3 regions of the Alkaliphilus metalliredigens QYMF genome follow, and region 2 is predicted to be linked to each of the others. Evidence: riboswitches for the same ligand, from Rfam matches in the RefSeq annotation. Region 2 holds a riboswitch; each other region holds the start of a gene.
The links. Region 2 has a riboswitch for S-adenosylmethionine ahead of metA (homoserine O-acetyltransferase MetA). Riboswitches for the same ligand answer to the same signal wherever they lie in the genome.

Region 1 (4,817 bases), 370 kb from region 2:
TCTACTTCATTTGCAATCAAATCCGCTACCTGCTCAGCGGCATACTCGATTCCTGCCTGTCGTAATAGCTCTGGCTGATGCTCATATTTTGATACCAATCGAATCACTTTAGCTGGAAGGGATGCCCCACACATAAATATCATCTTTTCCACTTGTTTTTTACTTAAAATGGGCATTACCCCAGCTAATACTTTGCTTTCTATTTTATATGCCTTTAGTTTTTCTAGAAATCCATAAAATATCTCATTATCAAAAAACAATTGGCTTACTAAGAAATTCGCCCCTGCCGCTTCCTTTTCCTTCAAGTATTGCAGGTCTTTTTCAACATCGTCACATTCAATGTGTCCTTCTGGATATACAGCAGCTCCTATATCAAAGTCTCCATATCCCTTTAATTCCTTGATTAAGTCCACCCCATATTGATATTGATTTTCTTCTCGTCGGATAAAATCCGAAGGAACATCCCCTCGGAGAGCTAACACATTCTCTAGGTTGTTCTCTTGAAGGGCTTTAATATTCTGTTGAATGACTTCCTTGTTAGAAGTAATACAAGTTAAGTGAGCTAATGCTTCGATTTCATATTTGTTTTTGATTATTGATGCAATTTCTATTGTCTTATTACTACCTGTCCCTCCAGCACCATAGGTTACACTGATAAAGTCTGGATTTAAATCAGCCAGTCCGTCTAAGGCTCCATAGATGCTACTAATAGGAAGCTCTTTCTTAGGTGGAAAAATTTCAAAAGAGATGACTGGTCTTTTATCATTAAATAATTTAGTTATTTTCATAAGATTTCCCCCCTTACAATTTTCCTAACACGTCTTCAATATCTGCAATTAGATCTGCTACATTTTCAATTCCTACAGAGATTCTCACAAGTTCAGGTAATACTCCCGCTGATAGTTGCTGCTCTTGGCTTAATTGTTGATGAGTGGTGGAGGCTGGATGAATTACCAGTGATTTTGCATCTCCAACATTGGCTACATTAGAGAAAATAGTAAGCTCATTGATTAACTTTTTTCCACCTTCATAGCCACTCTTTAGACCAAATGTGAAAATTGAGCCAGATCCTAATGGTAAATATTTTTGCCCAAGTTCATAGTATTTATTGGATTGAAGCCCTGGATAATTGACCCATGCCACCTGGGGGTGTTTCTCAAGGTAGGTTGCCACTTCCAATGCATTTGACACATGTCTTTCTACTCGTAGTGATAAAGTCTCTAACCCTAAAATCAATAAAAATGAATTAAAAGGAGAGATGGCCGCCCCAATATCTCTTAATAAGATAGTGCGTAGTCTAGCAATATATGCAGCGCCACCAAATGTATCCCAGTAGGATAATCCATGGTAGCTTTCATCCGGTTCAACTAACTCTTCAAATTTTCCATTATTCCAAGGAAATTTTCCTGAATCTACCACAACCCCTCCAATTGAAGTTCCATGTCCCCCGATAAACTTAGTTGTGGAGTGAACCACAATGTCCGCTCCGAACTCAATGGGCCTGCATAAATACGGTGAAGCAAAGGTGTTATCTACGATTAATGGGATGCCATGGTCATGGGCTATTTCAGCTATCTTTTCAATATCAATGACATTAATTTCTGGATTTCCAATGGTTTCAATGAACACAGCCTTGGTATTTTCATTAATGGCTTGATCCACTGCTTCAAAATCATCTGGATCCACTAAGACCACTTTAATATTTAACCTTTTAAATGTATTTGAAAATAGTGTGTAGGTGCCTCCATAAAGTGTGGCCGCCGCCACAATTTCATCTCCTGGCTTAGCGACATTCAAGATAGCATAGGTAATGGCACTCATTCCTGAGGCCGTAGCCACAGCCGCTACCCCACCCTCTAATGCCGCGATTCTTTTTTCTAATACATCTGTTGTTGGGTTTCCTATCCTTGTATAAATATTCCCTTCCTTCTTGAGTGCAAAAAGATCTGCTGCATCCTGTGCATCATCAAACACGTAGGATGTGGTTTGATAAATTGGGACTGCCCTAGATTTAGTGGTACCATCAACCACTTGCCCCCCATGAACTTGTAATGTTTCGAAAGATAATTTTTTTGTCATTATAATTCCTCCTTGTTTTGTTTTGTTAAAAATTCGTCTGGTGCTCTCGCATCGACTCATGGCCCACTTAAAGATTCAAGTGCTTATAGGAAAAGCCACTTCTCTTAAATTAATAAGAAGCGGCTTTTTCAAAATACCTTAATGGTATTGATGAAAATACTCTCCTTATCTTTCAGCCAAGGGCTGCAGGAATTAGCACATTTCAAGCTTGATTAATGCCTCAAGCTAGCTGTTGCTGGGTTTCATCGGGCCAGTCCCTCCACCTCTCTAGATAAGATATTCAATTTCGCTTTTACTTTTTTGTAAATCCAGATACAATTCGTCTGATGCTACCACAGCAACTCAAACTTTTAATATGCAATTTCTTCAAAATAGAAAAATCTTCTTAACATATCGTTAAGAAGATTATATTCACCGTATTATTGGTTTACTATACCCCCTTATCGTGTGTTAACAGGACCACCTTACTTTTTCTAGTAGGTTGGTATAGGATCATCAAGTCAACTCTCTCCCCTAATTCTTGATAAGTTTCTATTAAATTATAGTTATGATATCACAAAAGAATTAACTTGTAAATACCCTTTAGTTAAAATATTCAATAAATTCTTTATTTAATTTAAAGACATATAACCATTATTTTTGCAAATAATATAAGAGACTCATTTAGATAAAATTTGATTAACGGAGGTATGATATGCGAAATAAAGCTTTGCTTTTATTAACTTTTTCCCTTCTACTTACCACTGCCTGCGGAGGACCTCAGGACCATTTAGCCCAAGATAATCAGCCTAGAGAGACTAACCTTTCCGCTATTTTTCATATAGCTGATGTTGAATTTGCTCGAGTGACGGCTGATTCAGCAGATGTTAAATCAGGACTAGGAAGAGACTTCGATAGTCTTGCTACTTTAGAAAAAGATAGTGAGATTAGGGTTCTAAATCAATCACAGGACTGGTATATTGTCCAACTAGATAATAATCAAGTGGGTGGAATTGAAACTGCTGATGCAATGCCTATAGTAAGGGAAGGTGCTGATCGTCGTGAGGACCACCCCACTACCCCCAATGAAACACAGCAACCAATGTATCAACAGCAGGAAGAACTTCCCCAGAGACAGGTTGATGAGGATGCGACACAGCCTGGAGAAGAGGCTCCTGAAGAAGCCCCAAGACTGGAAGAGAAACCTACGCTACCACCAAATGAAAGACAACAACCGCAAACAGGACAGCAGGTAGACCCGGAGCCCCAAACCACTGGAATTCGAGCTCTATCTGCGGAAGAACAACAAATGTTCGACCTTGTTAATAGTGAGAGAGAACGAAATGGTCTTTCTACCTTAAGAGTTGACTTAGAAATAACCAGAGTAGCTCGAATTAAATCTCAGGACATGGAAGATCAAAACTATTTCAGTCATAACTCTCCTACCTATGGCAGTCCCTTTGATATGCTGGAAAGCTTTGGTGTGAAATACTTACATGCAGGTGAAAACCTAGCTGGTAACGCTTCAGTGGAACAGGCTCATACTTCATTGATGAATTCTGCAGGACATAGAAGAAACATTCTAAGTCCAGATTTTACCCACCTGGGCATCGGTATCGTTCCTAGTGATCGATATGGTTTACTGTTTACACAGGTATTTATTAGTAAACCTCAATAGAGCTGTTTAACCATATAGTTATTTGAATCCTATCTTTATTTTTCACTTGCGCATAAAAACGAGCAAGTGACTCAATTGAGTCACTTGCTCGTTTTTTGTGGAGACCTTATTATACAATATTACTTAATTTAGGAGAAATCTTGTCAATAGCTTGGGGTTCAAAAAGCTTGATGACTTGATATGTGTATGTTTTTGCAAATTTAATGACATCTAAAAATTGATAGGCAGTATCTAATGATGTAAAACAAGAAATGCTATAATCAATGGATTGTCTTCTGATTTGAAAACCCTGTCTCTCTATCTTCTTCCCTTTTGTTGGTGTATTAATTACCATTGCAACGGATCCACTCTTAAAGGCTTCTAATATTTCATCATTTGAGCCCAACACCTCTTTAATATGCACCCCATGCTTTACTAGGTGTTTGCCAGTACTTGAAGTGGCAATGATTTCAAATCCTTGTTCCTCTAGTTCCCTTGCCAGGGCAATGGCTTCCGTCTTATCACGGTCTGCTATGGAAAACAGCACCCTTCCCTTTGATGGAATGTGAAAACCTGCTCCCTCAAAGGCTTTTAGTAAAGCCTCTTGGTAATTTAAACCGATGCCCATTACCTCTCCTGTGGATTTCATTTCTGGGTCTAGCATCGTATCGACATCTCCTAGCTTTTCCAAACAGAATACAGGGGCTTTCACCACGATATACGGAGGATGAGCTGCGACTCCAGTCCCATATCCCAGATCCTTTAAGGCTTTCCCCATCATCACTTCCGTTGCAAGAGCCACCATTGGAATTCGAGTCACTTTAGAAACAATAGGCACAGTACGTGATGCCCTTGGATTGGCTTCAATCACCATTACTTGTTCATCCTTGACCACATATTGAATGTTAATTAATCCAACTACTCCTAAGGCCATGGCAATTTTCTGGGTGTAATCAACAATATCCTTTACTACTTTTTCACTTAAGCTTTGAACAGGATAGACACTCATACTGTCTCCAGAATGAACTCCTGCTCTTTCAATATGCTCCATAATAGCAGGGATCAAAATCTCTTTGCCATCGCTAATGCCATCTACTTCAAC
Region 2 (4,817 bases):
AGTTTTAAGTCCTCGCAGCAGCAACCATGAATCCTGTGGTCCTAACACAGCCCCAAAACCGTTTTGAATCATGTACAGTCTTTCCGAAAGTGCTTTCCCTTTTACGGCAACCAAACCTGCAACAACATCACTATGCCCACCTATAAATTTCGTTGCACTATGGATCACGATATCTGCTCCAAGATCAAGGGGGCGCTGTAAATAAGGAGTCATAAATGTATTGTCTACAATAACCAGTAAATGATGTGCCTTTGCAATACCCACTGCACCCTTAAGATTGGTTATTTTCAATGTAGGGTTAGATGGTGTTTCAAGAAAAATTGCCCGTGTATTCTCTTTGATATTGGCCTCAATCTCACCTAAATCAGTTGTATCTACAAGGCTGACTTCTATTCCGTACCGATTAAAAATACGATTCAAAGCCCTATATGTTCCGCCATATACGTCTTGACAGGCAATGATGTGATCTCCTGCGGAAAAAATTGAAAGCACAGATGAAGTCGCTGCCATTCCTGAGGAAAACGCAAACCCCCTATCTCCATTTTCAAGTTCAGCTATTGTTTCCTCTATGGCTCTTCTTGTTGGATTTTCTGACCTTGAATATTGATACTCCTGTTCTGCCTCAATATCCTCTTGGTGATAGGTAGACACCTGATAGATGGGTATACTTAAAGCACCGGTTATTTTATCCTTATCGTTTGTATTATGTATTAGTTTTGTTCCAAAATTCATTTTTCTCACCTCAATGCCCTTTCTAAGTCTAATATGATATCTTCTACTGCTTCTATGCCAACAGAAAGCCTTAATAGTTTATCATTTACACCAATTCTTTCCCTTATCTCTTGGGGGATAGCTGCATGGGTCTGTACCATAGGATACGTGATTAGACTTTCAACACCACCTAGACTCTCTGCAAACATTATGACTTGAACACGGTCAAGTACCTGCTTTGCCACTTCCTGACTCTTGACTGTAAAAGAAATCATGGCGCCAAAGCCCGATGCTTGTTTCTTAGATAATTGGTATCCCTCATGGTCAGGATCTCCCACATAATAGACTTTTTCAACCTGCTGGTGCTCCTTTAACCAAGCGGCTACTTTTATGGCATTCTGCTGTTGCTTTTCAAGTCTAATTCCTAATGTTTTAATACCACGTAGGATTAACCAACTATCAAAGGGAGCTAGAACAGCTCCTTGGCTTTTTTGAATCAGTTTCAGGTTTTCTCCTAGATCGTCATCCTTTACAATCACAAATCCAGCCAGGGTATCATTGTGTCCACCGAGATATTTTGTTCCACTATGAATCACAATATCTGCCCCAAGCCCTAGGGGTCTCTGAAAATACGGTGTCAAAAAGGTATTGTCTACAATAAGCATTACCTCCTTTGACTTTGCAATTTCAGAAATTGAAGCAATATCAGCTACCTTCATCATGGGATTTGATGGTGTTTCAATGAATATCGCAGCTGTGTTCTCCCTTAAGGCCTTCTCAACTTCCCTAATTTTACTGGTGTCAACATAGCTAAATTCAATCCCATACCGTTTATAAATCTCTTCACAAATTCGATAGGTGCCTCCATAAAGATCATCCGAAACAATAATATGCTGACCCGGTGTAAACAGAGTAAACACTGTTGATATCGCCGCCATACCACTGGAAAAAGCCAGTCCATGCTTTCCTTTTTCTAAACATGCCATGGTATTTTCAAGTTCTTCCCGGGTCGGGTTTTGTAATCTTGAGTAATCATAGCCCGTGGTCTCATTAAGACCCGGGTGCCTAAAGGTTGCACTCTGGTATATGGGAAAACTTACAGCTCCCGTATGGGGATCATATCCTTTAAATCCATGTACAACTTCAGTTTCAATATGCAACTTCTTATCCTTCACGCAACTCATAGATGCTCTCCTCCTTTTTCATTTATATTTCTATGTCATCACGGGTGACTCTCTCTATCCCTTCTAAATCATAGGGGGTTTCCTGATAAACATAATAATTCAGCCAATTGCTAAATAAAAGACTGGCATGGCTCCTCCATTTGACTACAGGCTCTTTTGTCGGATCATCTTGAGGGTAGTAATGATCTGGGATATTAATGAGCTTTCCACTCTCCTTATCCCTTTCATACTCTGATTTTAAGGTTAGTGGACTATATTCTGAATGTCCCGTTACAAAAATTTGTCTTCCATTTTTTGCTCCTACAATATGCACTCCTGATTCCTTTGATTCCGATAAAATTTCTAGTTCATCTACTTTTTGTATGTCATCATGTCTTATCTCTGTATGCCGAGAATGTGGTACATAAAAATAATCATCAAAGCCTCGAAATAATTTGACTGTTTTTTTATTGACCCAGTGAGGGAACACACCAAACATTTTATTTTCCAAGGGATACTTAGGAATACCATAGTGATAGTACAATCCAGCCTGAGCTCCCCAACATATATGCAGGGTAGAATAAACATTCTGTAGGCTCCATTTCATAATTTCACAAAGTTCTTCCCAATAGTCTACTGTTTCGAAGTCTAATAATTCAATGGGTGCACCAGTAATAATCATACCATCAAATTTTTCCTTTTTAATTTCTTCAAATGTATGATAAAACCTGAGTAAATGCTCTTTGGATGTGTTCTTTGAAACATGACTATTAGGATGAATAAGTGTAATATCAACCTGAATCGGTGAATTTCCCAATAACCTCAATAACTGGGTTTCTGTTTCTATTTTCGTTGGCATCAAATTCAAAATCACAATCTTTAGTGGTCTAATGTCTTGATGGGTGGCACGACTTTCAGTCATCACAAATATGTTTTCCTTTTCCAATGTTTCTACAGCCGGCAAATCATCGGGAATTTTTATTGGCATCATCATTCTCCTCCGTTTTCTTCTATTTAGTAAATATAAGCTTTGACTCTGTTTCATTAATTGACATCCATGCTAAAAATTTTTAAAAATTCAAGTGCTTAATCGTAAGAAAACCCCTTCTGAAAAACAGAAGAGGTTAATATCATAGAAACTCATCTATCTTTCAGCACCAATTCTTTCGAATATTGCTGCAGGATTTAGCACCTCGCTTTCGCAGGTTGCTGGGTTTCATCGGGCCAGTCCCTCCACCACTCTTGATAGTAATATATTTAGTTAGATCCCATTATATATATTCAGACTATTCTTGTCAATCAAAACATTTAACTAATAAGATAATTTTCAGTTGTGTTGATGTAAAATTGTTATTCTTTAAAAATAATTATACAATTTCCTCAATTACTTCAACTCATCTACAACTTTTTCAAGCTCCAATATTCTAGATCCTTTTATTAAAACAATGGCATCTTTTTTGATCATTTCTTTGAGTTTTGTTGTCAGTGATGACTTATCCATAAATGAAAAAACCCGTTCATCTGGAAATCTCGTTTTTGCTCCCTGAGCAAAATATTTTCCTAGTTCCCCAATGGTAAATACATAGTCTATTTGGCTAGGGTCAATTTCTTCTCCTATGTCTATATGTGTTGTAATTTCATTTTCCCCAGTACCAAACATATCTCCAAGGACCACAATCTTTTGTTTATATTTTTTGAAAGAATACATTGTATCTAGAACAGATCGTAGACTAATAGGATTAGACTTATAAGAATCATTTAAAATATCAAATCCATTGCATTTAATTAACTCATTTCGCATACCTGTAGCTTCAATTTTCAACATCCCTTCTTGTATCTTTTCCAAGGTAATATTAAAATACTGAGCAACAGCAATAGCAGCTGCAGCATTGTATATTTGATGATTTCCAAGCATAGATAAGAACAGTCTAGGAGAATCACTACCTACTAGTTCAAAGTATATCCCTTCATTTTCTGAAGAAATTAATTTAACAGTATAATCATTATCACGATTGATTCCAAATGTCACTTTTTTTTGTTTTAGATCCAGCTTCTCTACCCCTACTCTAAGTGGAGGGCTATCTCCAAAGTAAATAAAAAGTCCATGGGGTTTTAATCCTTCTATGATTTCAAGTTTTGCCTTTAGTATGTTTTCTACCGAACCCAAATCATTGATGTGTACATTTGTTGAATTTGTAATAATCGCCACGTCAGATGAAGCAATCTTAGATAAAAGTTCAATTTCACCTAAACCAGACATTCCCATCTCAATCACTGCTATTTCAGTATTTTCAGCCATTTCTAATAGCGTTAGCGGTACCCCTAAATGATTATTTAGATTTCCCAAGGTCTTATGTGTCTTATAGACAGTCTGTAATATATTAAAAAGGATATCCTTTGTTGAAGTCTTTCCGTTACTACCTGTAATACCGATGATCTTTACATTTAATTGGTTTCGATACGCCTTTGCTAAAGTCTGAATCGCATCTAGGGTATCTTCAACAAGTATAAAGGGGAAGTCAATATTTGGAATAGGCTGATTCTTATCCCACAAAGTAGCTGTTGCTCCATTTCCCATGGCTTTTTCTATAAATTCATGGCCATTGAATTTCTCTCCAATGATGGGAATATATAGTTGCGTATCTTTAATTGTTCTGGTATCAATTGAAACACCATTGATCCATATATCTTCATGGGATTTCTTAAGACCGCTCCCCTTCACCATCTCTTGTATTTCATTTAATTTACGACGGATCATCTTTTTCACTTCCTTTTATATAAAAAACTTTTTCTCTTATTATAACGTTCAAAGGCTAGATTAATAAGTTTCTCGATCAGTTCTGGATACGTTGTCTGGTCAGTTTTTTCCCATAAGGCTGGTGTCATACTAAGCTTCGTAAACCCAGGCATGGTATTCACTTCATTGACATAGAACCTTTCATC
Region 3 (4,817 bases), 200 kb from region 2:
TCCACCAAAGCTTTCCTCTATAAATTGTCTAATCTCACTGGAATGATATATTTCAACAAGCTTTTTAATTCTTACATCCTCCTCAAGCTCTGGTCTAGTAACAATATGGTTTACCCAGGGAGAATTCTTATCTTCAATAAATATTGAATCCTCTACAGGATTCATCCCTGCCTCAATGATAAAATTAGTATTAATTACAGCCACTGCCACATCCGGTAGAGCTCTAATAAGCATTGGTGCCTCCAGCTCAACTATTTTAATGTTTTTAGGATTTTCTACTATATCCCTAACTGTTACCGCAGTACCTGCACCTTCCCTGAGTTTAATAACTCCGGCTGTCTCCAATAGGATCAATGCCCTAGCTTGATTTGTCGAATCATTGGGAACTGCTACCTGTTGGCCTTCAACTAGTTCACTAGGTGAAGCGATTTTATCAGAATAGATACCCATTGGAAAGTTTACTGTTGGTGCGATGGTAATAAGATCCATGCTTCTATCTGTATTAAATTTAATTAAGTATGGTTCATGCTGAAAAATATTAGCATCCAATTCCTTATCAAATAGCTGTATATTGGGTTGAATATACTCATTGAAAACAACTAATTCTATATTTAAGCCCTTATCCTCAGCCAATTCTTTAACCTTTTTAGCAATTTCTTCATGGGGCCCACCTGTTACACCAATCTTTAATGTATCTTCATTACCAGCAGCGGTTTTAGCTCCACAGCCCGTTACAATTAATGCCAATAAAACAATAGTTATAGATATTAGTATGATTTTTTTCATTTTTTTCTCTCCTTCAGTCATTTTTTGTGTTTATTTTGCTTGTTGTTTAATTTAGTGACTTAATTTCTTTTGAAAATATTCCCCTGTACTTTGAACAACATTTACGATCAGCAGCAAAATTATTGTGCTTACAATCATGATGTCAGTTCTATAATATTGATAACCGTATCGTATAGCGAAATCCCCAAGACCTCCACCTCCCACCGTTCCAGCTATGGCAGAAAAACCGATTAAGCTAACGACGGTTATGGTTAAAGCATATATGATTCCAGGTAAGCCCTCCACAAGTAATACCCTATAGATTATTTCAAAGGGGCTAGATCCCATGGCCTGTGCTGCTTCAATAACTCCTGGATCTATATCTAACAGTGCTGACTCCACCTGCCGTGCCACAAAGGGAGCGGAGGCAAATATTAGAGGTATTATTGCACCCCTAAGACCTATTGTTGTGCCAGCTAAAAATCTTGTAATAGGTATAATGGCCGTTAACAAAATTACAAAAGGTAAAGATCTAAATATATTCACTACCTTTCCCAATATAAAATTTATCAATTTATTTTCCACCAGATTCCCTTTTCTTGTAATAACTAAGATTACACCTAAAGGAATTCCGATTATGGAGGCAATTAATCCAGATATAAAAACCATAATCAAGGTATCCATAAATGCTTTAACTAACTCAGGAAACAATTCAACTACATTGGGTAGCATTTGATTTACTAGCTCCATACTCTCTTAATACCTCCACTCGTATTTTATTGCTTTCAAGAAGTGCAATTGCTTCTTGAATCTTTCCTTCATTACCCGTAAGACTGACCACAAGACTTCCAAAGGGGATCCCCTGTAGGCTTTCTATGCTTCCAAAAAGTATGTTTACCATAATCCCATACTCTCTAGATATTCTAGAAATAAAAGGTTGCCCCGTTACCTGACCAACAAAGGTAACTTTTACAGTTAATTCATATTGACCTGGATCCCTGAGGAAATTCTGATTTATCAACTCATCTAGGCCTTCATAACCCATGGTCTTAGCAATAAATTCCCTGGTAATATCTGTTGCTGGATTAGAAAAGACATCTATGATGCTTCCCTCCTCTACTACCTCCCCAGCATCCATCACGGCCACCCTATTGCAAACTTCCTTTATAACCTCCATTTGATGGGTAATAATTACCACCGTTAAATTGAGCTTTTGATTAATCTCTTTCAACAGGTTTAAAATTGACCTTGTATTCTGAGGATCTAGGGCTGAGGTTGCCTCATCACATAATAATACCTCTGGATCATTGGCAAGGGCCCTTGCTATGCCCACCCTCTGTTTCTGACCTCCACTTAGCTGAGAGGGATAAGAATAAATCTTATCTTTAATTCCAACCAATTCTAAAAGTTTTACCACTTTTTCATTTATTTCAACCTTTGTTAAACCTTTACCCTTTAAGGGGTAAGCTATATTATCATACACAGTCCTCCTCTTCATTAAGTTAAAGTGTTGGAAAATCATTCCTATTTTTTCTCTTTGTTTCCTTAATTCCTTTGGCGATAGTTCTGTTAATTCTATGCCATTTATTGTGACTTTCCCAGAATCCATTTTTTCTAAAAGATTAATGCATCTTATCAAGGTGCTTTTACCAGCCCCACTATATCCAATTATTCCAAATATATCTCCTCTTTGTATTTTCAAGCTAACCTTTTTTAATGCCTTAACAGCTTCTTTGTTACTTCCATAGGTTTTGGTTAGTTCATGTAATATAATCAATTTTCAGCCTCCTTTCTTTACCATAGAAATAGCACATACTTTTTACCAAATAAAAAAACCTCTTCTCAAAGAGAGAAAAGGTTTATCTGCATAAAAATAACCCAAGAAGGGTTTCATTATCCATTCTCATCTCCCAGAACTATGTTCTGCTGGATTTAGCACCGTCACATATGTGTGGTTGCTGAAACATCATCGGGCCAGTCCCTCAGTTTCTCTTGATAAGTTATATTTAGTTTTTATATTAGATATGATTATATAGTGTATAAAATGTTTTGTCAACAATAAAATTAATTTCCTTCTTTTCTTTTGATTCATTTTGTAACGTCCATGCTTCTACCTTAAATTGATTTTTTATTATCTGCCTTAATTCATCATCTGATATATTCTTCTTTTTTTCCTTGATTTCTAAGCACTCATCATTATTATTCTTTTTGTTAAATTTAATAAATAATTCAATAGCTATATCATTGTCTTTAGCAAATATTTTAAGTACATATTCCTTATCTATTATTTTGGGGGTTACTGAATATTCCCTATAACTACTCCATCTATAGTCTTTTATATTTCTTATAATTCCTGCTTTTATAGGATTTTGATGAATGTATCTTATAACCGTCAAAAAATATGATTCTGTCTCTACGGGTTCACTTTTAAATCGATCTTGAAATAAAGTTCCTACCCGTTCATACTTCTTGTTATACCAATATACATAGCTTCCACTTATACGTCTCATTATTTGTTCTAATGGTTCTTTTCCTTCTTTTAACAATAGATGTATGTCACTAGTGTTCAATTAATGGATTTTAAATCCATTGACAATACTTCGTATCCAGTACTTTCATAATTTGACTTAAATTTAGACATGAAAATAGTCAGTAACCTTTGCTTTAATATAATTACACACTAACCATATTTGCAAGGGGGTACTGACTATTGGTTAATGATAATTATATCACTATTTTCGAAAAATTATTAGACATCATTGATTGGAAAAAATTGAAAGAATCTACTTATCTACTAGTGCTTAGTAACCTCCTTCTTTGGGGAAGATATGTGTAAACTAATCCCAAAGAAATGGAGGAACATCATGAAAAAGAAATATATCGTAAAACTGACCAATGAAGAACATCAAGAACTAACAGATATAATAAGTAAAGGTAAATCACCGGCATATAAAATCAAACATGCAAACATTCTTCTCAAGGCCAATACAGACGGACCAAACTGGATTGATAGACAAATTGCAGAAGCGTTTAATTGCCATAGCAATACGATAACAAATGTCAAAAAACGCTTCGTAGAAGAAGGTCTTGATAGTGCTCTTGACCGAAAAAAGAGAGATCCTTCTACTTTGCCTAGAAAATTTGATGGTGTAGATCAAGCTAAAATAATAGCTCTTGCCTGCAGCACACCACTGGCTGATCATTCTCACTGGACATTGAGGTTACTCGCTAATAAAGTTGTTGAATTAAATATAGTTGATTCTATTTCACATCAAACAGTTTCCAGGATTCTAAAAAAAATGACTTGAAGCCTCACCAAAGTAAGTATTGGATGATACCCCCTGAACAAGATGCTGCCTTCGTATGCGCTATGGAAGATGTCCTTGATTTATACCAGAGACCCTATGATAGTAATAAGCCTGTAGTTTGTATGGATGAACAGCCTATACAACTTATTAGGGAAACTCGTACCCCTCTCCCCTTAGAACCTGGGAAACCTGAACGACACGATTATGAATACGAAAGAAATGGTACAGCAAATGCTTTTATGTTTACAGAGCCTTTGGGTTGTAATCGTTCTGTTCATATCACAGAGACAAGTGCAAAGGAAATATTTGAAGTAGAAAAACTTAAAGCCCTAGCAGATAAAGGTTATTACAATGCACAGGATTTAAAAAAATGCGAAAAAGAAGGTATTACAACCTATGTTTCAAAACAAGTATTTCCCAATACTACAGGAGAGGAATAATATTATTTAGACAAATTTGAATATGATAAAGAGGAAAATATTTATATATGTCCTAAAGGAGAAAAACTTTATTGTAGAAGACAAAAACCTATAAATGAAAATACAAAAGAAATAGTATATCAAAATTTCAAAGCCTGTAGTAAATGTAATTTTAAAGATCAATGTACAAAAGATAAAAGAGGCAGACGAGTAAGAAGACCAATAGATCAAGATATCTTAGATAGAGTAGACCAGAGGATGATAGAAAACAAAGAACTCTATAAGCAAAGACAAATGATCGTAGAGCACCCCTTTGGAACGATAA

Region 1: another riboswitch for S-adenosylmethionine. It lies ahead of AMET_RS16585 (O-acetylhomoserine aminocarboxypropyltransferase/cysteine synthase family protein); the one in region 2 lies ahead of metA (homoserine O-acetyltransferase MetA).
Region 3: another riboswitch for S-adenosylmethionine. It lies ahead of AMET_RS19120 (methionine ABC transporter ATP-binding protein); the one in region 2 lies ahead of metA (homoserine O-acetyltransferase MetA).

The regions. Positions count from the first base shown of each region.
Region 1 covers NC_009633.1:3,430,069-3,434,885, forward strand. The annotation lists gene AMET_RS16580 (methylenetetrahydrofolate reductase) at 1-788, opposite strand, end outside; gene AMET_RS16585 (O-acetylhomoserine aminocarboxypropyltransferase/cysteine synthase family protein) at 802-2,079, opposite strand; SAM riboswitch class I at 2,242-2,357, opposite strand; SAM-I-IV-variant riboswitch at 2,488-2,611, opposite strand; gene AMET_RS16590 (CAP domain-containing protein) at 2,774-3,736, shown strand; gene carB (carbamoyl-phosphate synthase large subunit) at 3,846-4,817, opposite strand, start outside.
Region 2 covers NC_009633.1:3,804,797-3,809,613, forward strand. The annotation lists gene AMET_RS18215 (trans-sulfuration enzyme family protein) at 1-732, opposite strand, end outside; gene AMET_RS18220 (trans-sulfuration enzyme family protein) at 738-1,895, opposite strand; gene metA (homoserine O-acetyltransferase MetA) at 1,918-2,862, opposite strand; SAM riboswitch class I at 3,016-3,126, opposite strand; gene AMET_RS18230 (UDP-N-acetylmuramoyl-tripeptide--D-alanyl-D-alanine ligase) at 3,259-4,632, opposite strand; gene AMET_RS18235 (D-alanine--D-alanine ligase) at 4,638-4,817, opposite strand, start outside.
Region 3 covers NC_009633.1:4,001,783-4,006,599, forward strand. The annotation lists gene AMET_RS19110 (MetQ/NlpA family ABC transporter substrate-binding protein) at 1-786, opposite strand, end outside; gene AMET_RS19115 (methionine ABC transporter permease) at 838-1,515, opposite strand; gene AMET_RS19120 (methionine ABC transporter ATP-binding protein) at 1,478-2,542, opposite strand; SAM riboswitch class I at 2,666-2,767, opposite strand; gene AMET_RS19125 (transposase) at 2,784-3,335, opposite strand; gene AMET_RS27415 (helix-turn-helix domain-containing protein) at 3,630-4,073, shown strand; gene AMET_RS27420 (hypothetical protein) at 4,136-4,513, shown strand; gene AMET_RS25200 (transposase) at 4,559-4,817, shown strand, end outside.